Regions from separate parts of the Sinomonas soli genome, predicted to be linked through region 2. Evidence: riboswitches for the same ligand, from Rfam matches in the RefSeq annotation. Region 2 holds a riboswitch; the other holds the start of a gene.
What was found. A riboswitch is a leader RNA that binds a small molecule or an ion and turns the genes downstream of it on or off. The one in region 2 is predicted to bind cyclic di-AMP.

Region 1: it holds a riboswitch for cyclic di-AMP, as region 2 does, so the genes downstream of both, ACYVKZ_RS06750 (aggregation-promoting factor C-terminal-like domain-containing protein) here and ACYVKZ_RS05255 (C40 family peptidase) in region 2, are expected to answer to the same signal.

Annotation. Positions count from the first base shown of each region.
Region 1 is NZ_BAAGSN010000006.1:234,929-239,327, reverse strand. It holds gene ACYVKZ_RS06755 (hypothetical protein) at 1-987, shown strand, start outside; gene ACYVKZ_RS06750 (aggregation-promoting factor C-terminal-like domain-containing protein) at 1,094-1,900, opposite strand; cyclic di-AMP (ydaO/yuaA leader) riboswitch at 1,908-2,100, opposite strand; gene ACYVKZ_RS06745 (winged helix-turn-helix domain-containing protein) at 2,743-3,567, shown strand; gene ACYVKZ_RS06740 (SixA phosphatase family protein) at 3,623-4,159, shown strand; gene ACYVKZ_RS06735 (hypothetical protein) at 4,122-4,399, opposite strand, start outside.
Region 2 is NZ_BAAGSN010000005.1:60,894-65,292, reverse strand. It holds gene serC (phosphoserine transaminase) at 1-287, opposite strand, end outside; gene ACYVKZ_RS05265 (metal-dependent transcriptional regulator) at 494-1,189, shown strand; cyclic di-AMP (ydaO/yuaA leader) riboswitch at 1,515-1,708, shown strand; gene ACYVKZ_RS05260 (M23 family metallopeptidase) at 1,712-2,503, shown strand; cyclic di-AMP (ydaO/yuaA leader) riboswitch at 2,712-2,878, shown strand; gene ACYVKZ_RS05255 (C40 family peptidase) at 2,898-3,629, shown strand; gene ACYVKZ_RS05250 (NlpC/P60 family protein) at 3,741-4,399, shown strand, end outside.

The DNA.
Region 1 (4,399 bases), on a different contig from region 2:
TCACCCCGCCCAGACGGGCACCGCCCCACCGAGCCGACCGTCCCGCAGGAGACGGTCGCCTCGCCGTACGGCGAGCACGGCGGCTACCGCGAGCACGACGACGCGTCCCGCCCGGGTGCCGCGCCCTCCGCCGGCTGGGGCGCGGCGCAGGAGCAGACCCAGCAGTACCCCGGCTGGGGCGCCCCGCAGCAGGGCGCGCCGCAGCAGGGCGCCCCGCAGCAGGGCGCGCCGCAGCAGGGCGGCGTCCGGCAGACCGACCAGACCCAGCAGTACCCGGGCTGGGGCGCCCCGCCGGAGCAGCTCTACGCCCAGCCCGCCCCGGGCTGGGGTGCGGCGGGGGGCAAGGGGCCGCACGCTCCTGCCGGGCGGTGGCGCGGCCTCACCTCGACCCAGAAGGGCGTCGCGGCTGCGGCGGCAGCCGTCGTGATCGCCGGAGGAGCCGGCGCCGCCGTGTGGGCGGCGAACTCCTCCAACGCGTCCACGGACAGCAGCGCCGCGAACGGCTTCGGCGGCGCGGCCGGCCAGGGCGGGTTCGGCCCGCAGGGCGGCACGGGCGGCCAGGGCGGAACCGGCCAGCAGGGCGGCAGCGGGGCCCAGGGCAGCACGCGCGGCTTCGGGGGCGCCGGCGGGGTCGGCATCGGGATGCTCGGCCAGATGCTGCACGGCGAGTTCGTCGTGGTCCAGGGCAGCACGAACGTCACGATGGTCGAGCAGACCGGCACGGTGACGGCCGCATCCGGGCAGTCCGTCACGGTCAAGAGCAGCGACGGCTTCCAGCAGACCTACGCGCTCTCGTCCTCGACCCAGATCGCCGCCCGCGGGATGCGGGGACGCGGTGCCTCCGGCAGCGGGACCTCCGGCACCGAGACCCTCGCCCAGGGCGAGACGGTGAGCGTCATGGCACTCAAGGACGGCCTCGCGGCCCAGACGGTCATGATCACCGGCACCGGAACTGGAACCGGGACGGGTTCCGGCACCTCGAGCTGAAGCGGCCCTCCGCGGGATACCACAACGGCGCCGCCGGCCTCGAACGTGAGGCGGGCGGCGCCGTCGTGCGCAGCGGGGCGGCTCAGGCCGTGCCCGGCAGCAGCCCTCAGTACCAGTTGTGGGCGAGGTGGAACGCGAGAGCGTTCGCGGGCGAGCCGTAGCTCTTCTTGATGTAGTCAAGGCCCCAGTCGATCTGGGTCTTGTAGTTGGTCTGCCAGTCCGCGCCCACGGACGCCATCTTGCTGCCCGGGAGAGACTGCACGATCCCGTAGGCCCCGGAGCTGGCGTTGGTGGCCGTGGTCGACCAGCCGGACTCCTTGTTCCACAGCGTGACCAGGGCGCTCATCTGGTCCTGTCCCCAGCCGAACGCCGAGAGCCGGCTCGCGGCGTAGGCCTGGGCGGCCGCCGGGTCGTTGACCGGCTGTGCCGCCGCGGCGGCCTTGGCTGCGGCTGCGGCTGCCTGGTCGGCTGCGGCCTTGTCCGCCGCCGCCTTGTCGGCTGCGGCCTTGTCCGCGGCACTCTTGTCGGCTGCGGCCTTGTCCGCGGCAGCCTTGGCAGCGGCGGCCTTGTCGGCTGCCGCCTTGTCTGCTGCCGCCTTGTCCGCAGCGGCGCGCGCATCGCTGCTCGCCTGGGCGAGCGCGCTCGGCTGGCTCGGGCTCGGGGTCTGCGCGGCGGCGGACGCCGAGGGGGCCGTCACCGAGGCGGTGCGGGCGAGGTCAGCCGAGTTCGCGGTGGCTGCCGCGCCTCCGCCGGCAACGGCGAGGAGGCCGAGGGACAGGGCGACGACCGCGCTCCGGTTGCCGAAGCGGTCAGTTCCCTTCTTCGCGGCACGGGCCAGGGCGGAACGGTTCGGGGCGACGGCTCGGCGTCGGCCATGAGGGCGCGCGGAAGCGCGGTCAGGGGTCTTGCTCACAAGCGTAAGGGCCTCTCGTTTGCGCCTGCGAAGTTAGCTGTCGGGTTCGGATGAGAGTCATCCGGCCCGGCCAGTGGCACGGGCTTCACCCCGAGGCCGCCATGAATGCGCGTAGCACTGGGCGCGGCCGCTGAGTGGGTCCTCCGTCTCTGCCTCCTACGTCCCCCCAGGCCGTCGGCAGAGCTCGGCGGACAGGGCCTGAGGGATGCCAGCCGTGGGGCGGGCACCAGACCACTGTAGGGGAACCGACCCCTGATTGTCACATTTGGGTAACAGCAGATTCGTCAGCTGCCGGACCGGGCAAGCAGCCGCGCCCGCGTGCGGTGTAGACCATGTGGTCCGGCCATGTCCAGCCGCGCGAAGCTGCGGCGCGCCTGCGTGTCGAGTCACGTCCACGGTGTGAGATCGGCCGCGCACGGCCTCACCCGCCCCCAAAGGCCAGAGTGGTCGAATATTGTTCGACAAAGAGCCGACCGCTTCTCGAAACTGTGAAAATATCTGTTCACATTCTCAGATCACCGAATTGTGATTCCTATCACAACCCTCGCGGTCTGTCTCGCATGGTGAGACAAACCCGACAATGTTACTTGCCTGTAGCCATTGTTACGGGACACACTCTCACTGTGAACAAAGACTCAGCAGCACCTGCAGCCGCAGACCGCCGCCTCGCCGGGACACCCTCCGGCCGAACCGCATGCTGCTGTCGAATGCCGAGCTAACTGCACCACCCCAGCACTCAGCCCCAGTCTTTTCGCCGCCCAGCGTCGGGCATCCACCGCCAGGCGGGCGCTTCTGCTCCGCATTCGAAGCCTTCACGGCTAGCAGTCTCACGAGGTTCATCCATGTCTGTTGCATCCGGCTACGTCCACATCTCTGTCCGCAACGCCCAGAAGGCCCAGAAGCCGGGCCACCGCCAGCCCTTCAGTGCCCACTTCGGCGGCGCCGAGGCGTACCAGCACGGCGCCGCCGCGGCCCGCACCCCGTCCCTGGGCGCCGTCCAGGACGCCGCGCCCATGACAGCCCCGACCCCGGTCATCCAGCCGGGCGCCGAGCCGGTCCGCGCGGTCACGGCGGACAACGTCGCCCACGGCTTCGTGCTCTACGTGGGTCTCTCCGAGCAGCAGGCCGCCGCCGCCGGGACCTCGATCGCGCGCATCGCCCAGGAGCTCCGGGCCTACGCCCAGTCGCTCGTCGAGGGCGTCGAGAGCTACGCCGCGGTGGCCGTGGCGCCTGCGAGCGCGCCGGGCTCCCCGCTCGACGTCGTGCGCTCCACCTTCGGCGACCCGACCGTGTCCGTCCGGCAGCCGCGCCCGGAGCCGCGCCCCGCGGTGTCCGATTCCCGCCCTGCCGGCGTGCTCATCGACCTCGCCCGGCGGGAGGTGCACCTCGACGGCGAGACGCTCAACCTCACGTTCAAGGAGTTCGAGCTCCTGAACTACCTCGTCGAGAACGGCACGCGCACCGTGAGCCGGGACGAGCTCCTCGAGAGCCTGTGGAAGAACGCCGAGGAGGTGCCCAACGAGCGCACCATCGACGTCCACATCCGCCGCCTGCGTTCCAAGCTCGGCAGGCTCGCGAACACCGTCCGCACGGTGCGGGGCCAGGGCTACCGCTTCTACGAGCACCCCGAGGTCATCGTCTGGGCCGCGCCCGAGTACTCGATCTGACGGTCCGCCGATCCGGCCGCGGCCGGGCCCTGCTGCCCGGCCGTAGGCTGGTGGCGTGAGCAAGCACCACCTCAAGCGCCTCATCGTCCTCCGCCACGCGAAGGCCGCGTGGCCCGAAGGGGTCCCGGACGCCGAGCGGCCGCTCGCCGAGCGCGGGCACGCGGACGCCCCCGAGGCGGGCAGATGGCTCGTCAAGCACCACGTCATCCCCGACTTCATCCTCTGCTCGACGGCGCTGCGCACCCGCCAGACCACCACGTGGGTCTGCGAGGAGCTCGGGGACCGGGCACCCACGCCGAAGCTTGAGTCCGGCCTCTATGCGGCGAGCGCCGCGCGCATGCTCGCCGTGGTCAACCACGTCCCGGAGACGGTGCGGTCCCTGCTGATCGTCTCCCACATGCCCGGCGTGCAGGACCTCGCGCTGCGCCTCGCCTCGCGCGACTCCGACCAGGACGCCTACATGGACGCCGCGAGCCACTTCCCGACCACCGGTCTTGCCGTCTTCGAGACCGAGACGCCCTGGGCCGAGCTCGACGGCCAGGATGCCCGGCTGGTCAGCTTCGCCGTGCCGCGTTCGAAGAAGAAGGGCTGACGCGGCTCCGCGTCTGGGCTGGCGTGCGCGGCGCTCCGGCGCGCTGGGGCGTCCGTGCCGCGGTGCTGCGGGCCCGGGCCGGGGCCGCTCTCGTGGGGGCAGGCTTTGCAGCGGACGACGGCGCGCGGTTCGGACGGCGCGCGCCCGCACCGGCGGCGGGGCGGGCCCGCACGGCGGGCCTGCGGGACTCGGGCCAGACGGCTCCGCCCAGCAGCATCGCGAGCGTGGCGGCGGCGGCCA
Region 2 (4,399 bases):
GAGCGCACCAGCCCGAAGGAGGCGACGTCCCAGAACGCAGTCGAGCCGCCGACTCCGAGGACGACCTCGTAGCCCTCGGGTGCGGCGAAGAACTCCTTGAGGCCCTCGCGCACGTTGCCCACGAGGTTCTTGACCGGTGCCTGGCGGTGGGAGGTGCCCAGCAGCGTCGAGCCCGCCGCGGCGATCGCGTCGACCTGCTCCTTGCGGACCTTGGACGGGCCTGCCCCGAAGCGGCCGTCCGCCGGCAGGAACTCGGCGGGGATCTGAAGCTGGCTGGTATCGCTCACGGGGGCGCCTCCTATGTGGATCCGGTGTAGGGGCGCGGGCTCGGGCCCTCCCGCCCCGGATCAAGTGTGCCGCACCCGCGAGCGGCCGTGCGAATCCGAGCCGGCGCCCCGTCGGGCGGCTAATCTGAGCAGATCAAAATAAGCTAGACTCGCTGTGGGGCGGTGAAGCGCACCGCCCGTCCCGCCGCCAGGAGCCCGCCCCGCGCATGTCCGACCTCATCGATACCACCGAGATGTACCTGCGAACCATCCTCGAGCTCGAGGAGGAGGGGATCACCCCCCTGCGTGCGCGCATCGCCGAGCGGCTCCGCCACTCGGGCCCCACGGTGTCGCAGACCGTGGCGCGCATGGAGCGCGACGGCCTGGTCGTGGTCTCGGGGGACCGGCACCTCCAGTTCACCGAGCAGGGCCACAAGCGCGCCGTCGAGGTCATGCGGAAGCACCGCCTCGCCGAGCGGCTCCTCGCGGACGTGATCGGCCTCGACTGGCCCTATGTCCACGACGAGGCCTGCCGGTGGGAGCACGTCATGAGCGAGCGCGTCGAGCGGCGCCTCTTCGAGCTGCTGGGGCGCCCGAGCGAGTCGCCCTACGGCAATCCGATCCCCGGCCTGGAGGCCCTCGGCGGGGAGTCGTCCGCGGGCTTCGGCGACGGCGTCGTCACCCTCGTGGAGGCGATGGGCGCCTATACGGCGGGCGCGCTCGTCGTCGTGTGCCGCCTGGCCGAGCCGATTCAGGTCGATCCCGAGCTCCTCGCCCAGCTCGAGGAGGGCGGCATCCGCCCGGGGGCGAAGGTGACGCTCGAGCGGGTCGGCGACTACATCTCCGTGCGCGTCGCGAGCGTCGACGGCGCCCTCGAGCTGCCCGCCGAGGTCGCCGCGCACGTCTTCGTCTCCATCGGCTGAGGCGCCGCTCCTCTCCCGTCTCTGTCCCCGTCTGCCGGCCGTCCCTTTTCCCCGTCCTGTGGCCGTCCTGCCGGGCCGCCGTAGCCGGTGGCCGCGCGGGTCCAGCGGCCGGCGGACGGCCTGTCGCCACCGTGATCGCACACGTCTTCACACAAAGGGACAAAAACTCTACCCGCTGGACTAATTGCTACCGGGGCGTAGCGTGTGAGCGATGTCTCACTAAAGATCACGGGAATATTACAGTGCGCCGTCATGGGCCTATGCTGGAGGCGGCGACGGGACATCGTCGCCGTTCCGCCCGTGCGCCGAGCTCTGCCAGCGGGAAGGAATCACAGCACCCTTATGGCAGAGGCGGGGGACCCACCGATGGCGGCCGCGGGCCGCCTTGGGGTGAAGCCGCAGCACGCTCGGTGCCCCGCCCCGGCCTGGCCGCGCGTGGTCCCCGTGCGGCTGGGCCGAGTCTGGACTCTCTGACCCGAACCCGACAGCTAACTCCGCAGGCGAGGACAGAGAGGGAATCGCTTGACTCAGTCAGCCGTGCGCGGCAGGCGGCGCGCGGAGACTCCGCCGCGCCCCAGGGCCGCCGCCGCAGGCTCCGATGCGGTCCGCCGCGGGCGCCGGGCCGCCGAGCGCCGCGGCCCGATGCGACAGCTGGCCGAGATCGCCGCCGTCGCCGGGGTCGGCCAGAAGGCCGGCGTGGCGCTCGCTGCCACGGGCCTCGTCCTGACCGTGACCGTGCCGACGGCCACGCAGGGCGCCGCCGCTACGGACACGGGCTCCGAGCAGCCGCAGGTCACCGCCGCCGCGGATGCCGTAGTCCCCTTTGCCCGCGCCGCAGTAGGCAGCGCCGCGGACCCGGACGGCCACCTCAAGCAGCTGCTCGGCGCCCAGTCCGCCGGCCGCCTCACGCCGGCGCAGGCACAGCACGCGCTCGGCGCCCCGCTCGCAGCGATGGAGCGCACCTCGCCGTTCGGCTACCGCGTGAGCCCCGTGACGGGCTCCGCGGGAGAGTTCCACCGCGGCCAGGACTTCGCTGCCCAGTGCGGCACTGCCGTCAGGGCAGCGGCCGGCGGGACCGTGACCTTCGCCGGCTGGCATCCCTACGGCGGCGGAAACCGCGTGGTCATCGACCACGGCAACGGCCTCGAAACGACCTACAACCACCTCTCCTCGTTCTCGGTCTCCGTGGGGCAGAAGGTGGACCGAGGGGCGGCCATCGCGCTCAGCGGCACCACAGGCGCCTCGACCGGGTGCCACCTCCACTTCGAGGTCATGGTCAGCGGCGAGGTCGTCGACCCCAACGGCTGGCTCTGAGAACCAACGACGGCGCGTGCGCGTCCCCGCCCTCTGCCCGGCGCCGCGAGGAGTCGGGAAGCCCCTCCAGAGACGCGCTGTGTCCGTTTCGTGATGACCTGTTTTCTGGCTGTGATCCGAATGTGACATTTCGAGCGGCCTCGGGTAAGGTCGTTCCTGTTCCAGCTCCTACCAAGTTGGAACATCCGGGAAGAACGCCGAGCTCTGCCACTTCCCGGAGCCGTTCGCACATTCCGTCTGGCAGAGGCGGGGGAACCACTTTCGGCCTTCTGCTGTCTGGAAGGCCTTGGGGTTAAGCAGCCTGGCTCCGCCAGGAGGCCGGATACTTTCCATCCGAACCCGACAGCTCACCTCGTAGGCATTGGGAGAGGCTACAACTGTGTCGACTCGCACGTTGACTGCGCGCCATCGCGCCCTACCGGTTCGCACGAGCCCGCTTGAGGCTGTTGCGCACGCGGTTTCCGGCAACGCCGGCACCATCGGCCGCCAAGCGGCCGTCATTGCGGCGGCTTCGGGGCTGATCATCAGCGCCGGGCTCCCCGCTCAGGCAGCAGAGACCTCCCGCGAGGCCTCCGCACTCTCCGACGTGGCCAGCGCCTCCGCGCCGAGCGTCGTCGCGTCCAATGAAGCCCAGGTCTCCTTCGAGCGCCCCGCCGTCCACTCGGTGGCGGCGCCGACCGTCGAGACGGCAGTCGAGCAGGCGGCGCAGTCCACTGCGCCCGCCGCCTCCCCGGCCTCCGAAGGCAGCCTCAGCGTCCAGTCGTCTGCGCCGCGCCTCGCGGCCGCGGCCAGCGCTCTCGGCTCGACTCTGGCAGGCATCGCCTACACCGGCATCGGCCACCCCTACGTGTGGGGCGGCACCACCCCGGCCGGCTGGGACTGCTCGGGCTTCACTCAGTGGGTCTACGCTCAGGCTGGCATCAGCATCCCCCGCGTCCAGGCCTGGTCCATCATGCACCAGACGGCGACGCCCGCCCCCGGTGACCTGGTGGTCCAGAACGGCGGCGCTCACGTGGGCATCTACGTGGGCAACGGGATGATGATCAGCGCTCTCAACCCTTCACAGGGCACGCTGCTCCATGCGGTGAACGCTACCGGCTCGTCCGTCTTCTACACCCTCAACTGAGACCAATCCGCATTCTGGGCGGCGCGATGGACCGTGACCATGGCGCCCCGCCTTCTGGGCTGACCCCCTGCTGCCCTGAAGGACACGAAAACAGAGAGAGAACCCCCTGATATGACCACTCGTGCAGGCATTGCCCGCCACCGCGCGGACAACACCTCCTCGCTGGCCGTCATCGCGAAGGCCGTCACCGAGAACGCAGGCGGCGTCGGCCGCCAGGCCGCAGTCATCGCCGCGGCCGGCGGTCTCGTGCTGACCGGCGGCGTCGCGGCCAACGCCGCAGAGGCCCCCTCGCAGCGCGAGGCCTCCGCCCCGGCCGCGCTCGACGTCGCCAACGCCGTCCAGGCCCCCATCTCCGCCGAGGCCAACGCCAACGTGAGCTTCGAGCGCCCGGCCGTCGAGTCTGTCGCCGCCCCGGTCGTCCAGGCTCCGGCTCCGGCCGCCGCCCCCGCTGCGCCGGTGGCGCAGGCGAGCACCGAGACCCAGGTCGCCGCCGCCCCCGCGAAGGTCCAGGCCGCAGCCTCCACCGCCGTGGACGCCCCCGCCGCCAAGCCCGCCGCCTCCTCGGGCATGGGCGCCGCGATCGCCGCCGCCGCGTACGCACAGCTCGGTGTGGCGCAGGACTGCACCATGCTCGCCACCAACTCGCTGGCTGCCGTGGGCATCCACTACCACGGCTGGCCGGCTGGCTACCTGTCGCTCGGCCGCACGGTGAGCGCCGCGGAGGCGCAGCCGGGTGACCTCGCCTACTACGCCGACGGCGGCATGGGCAT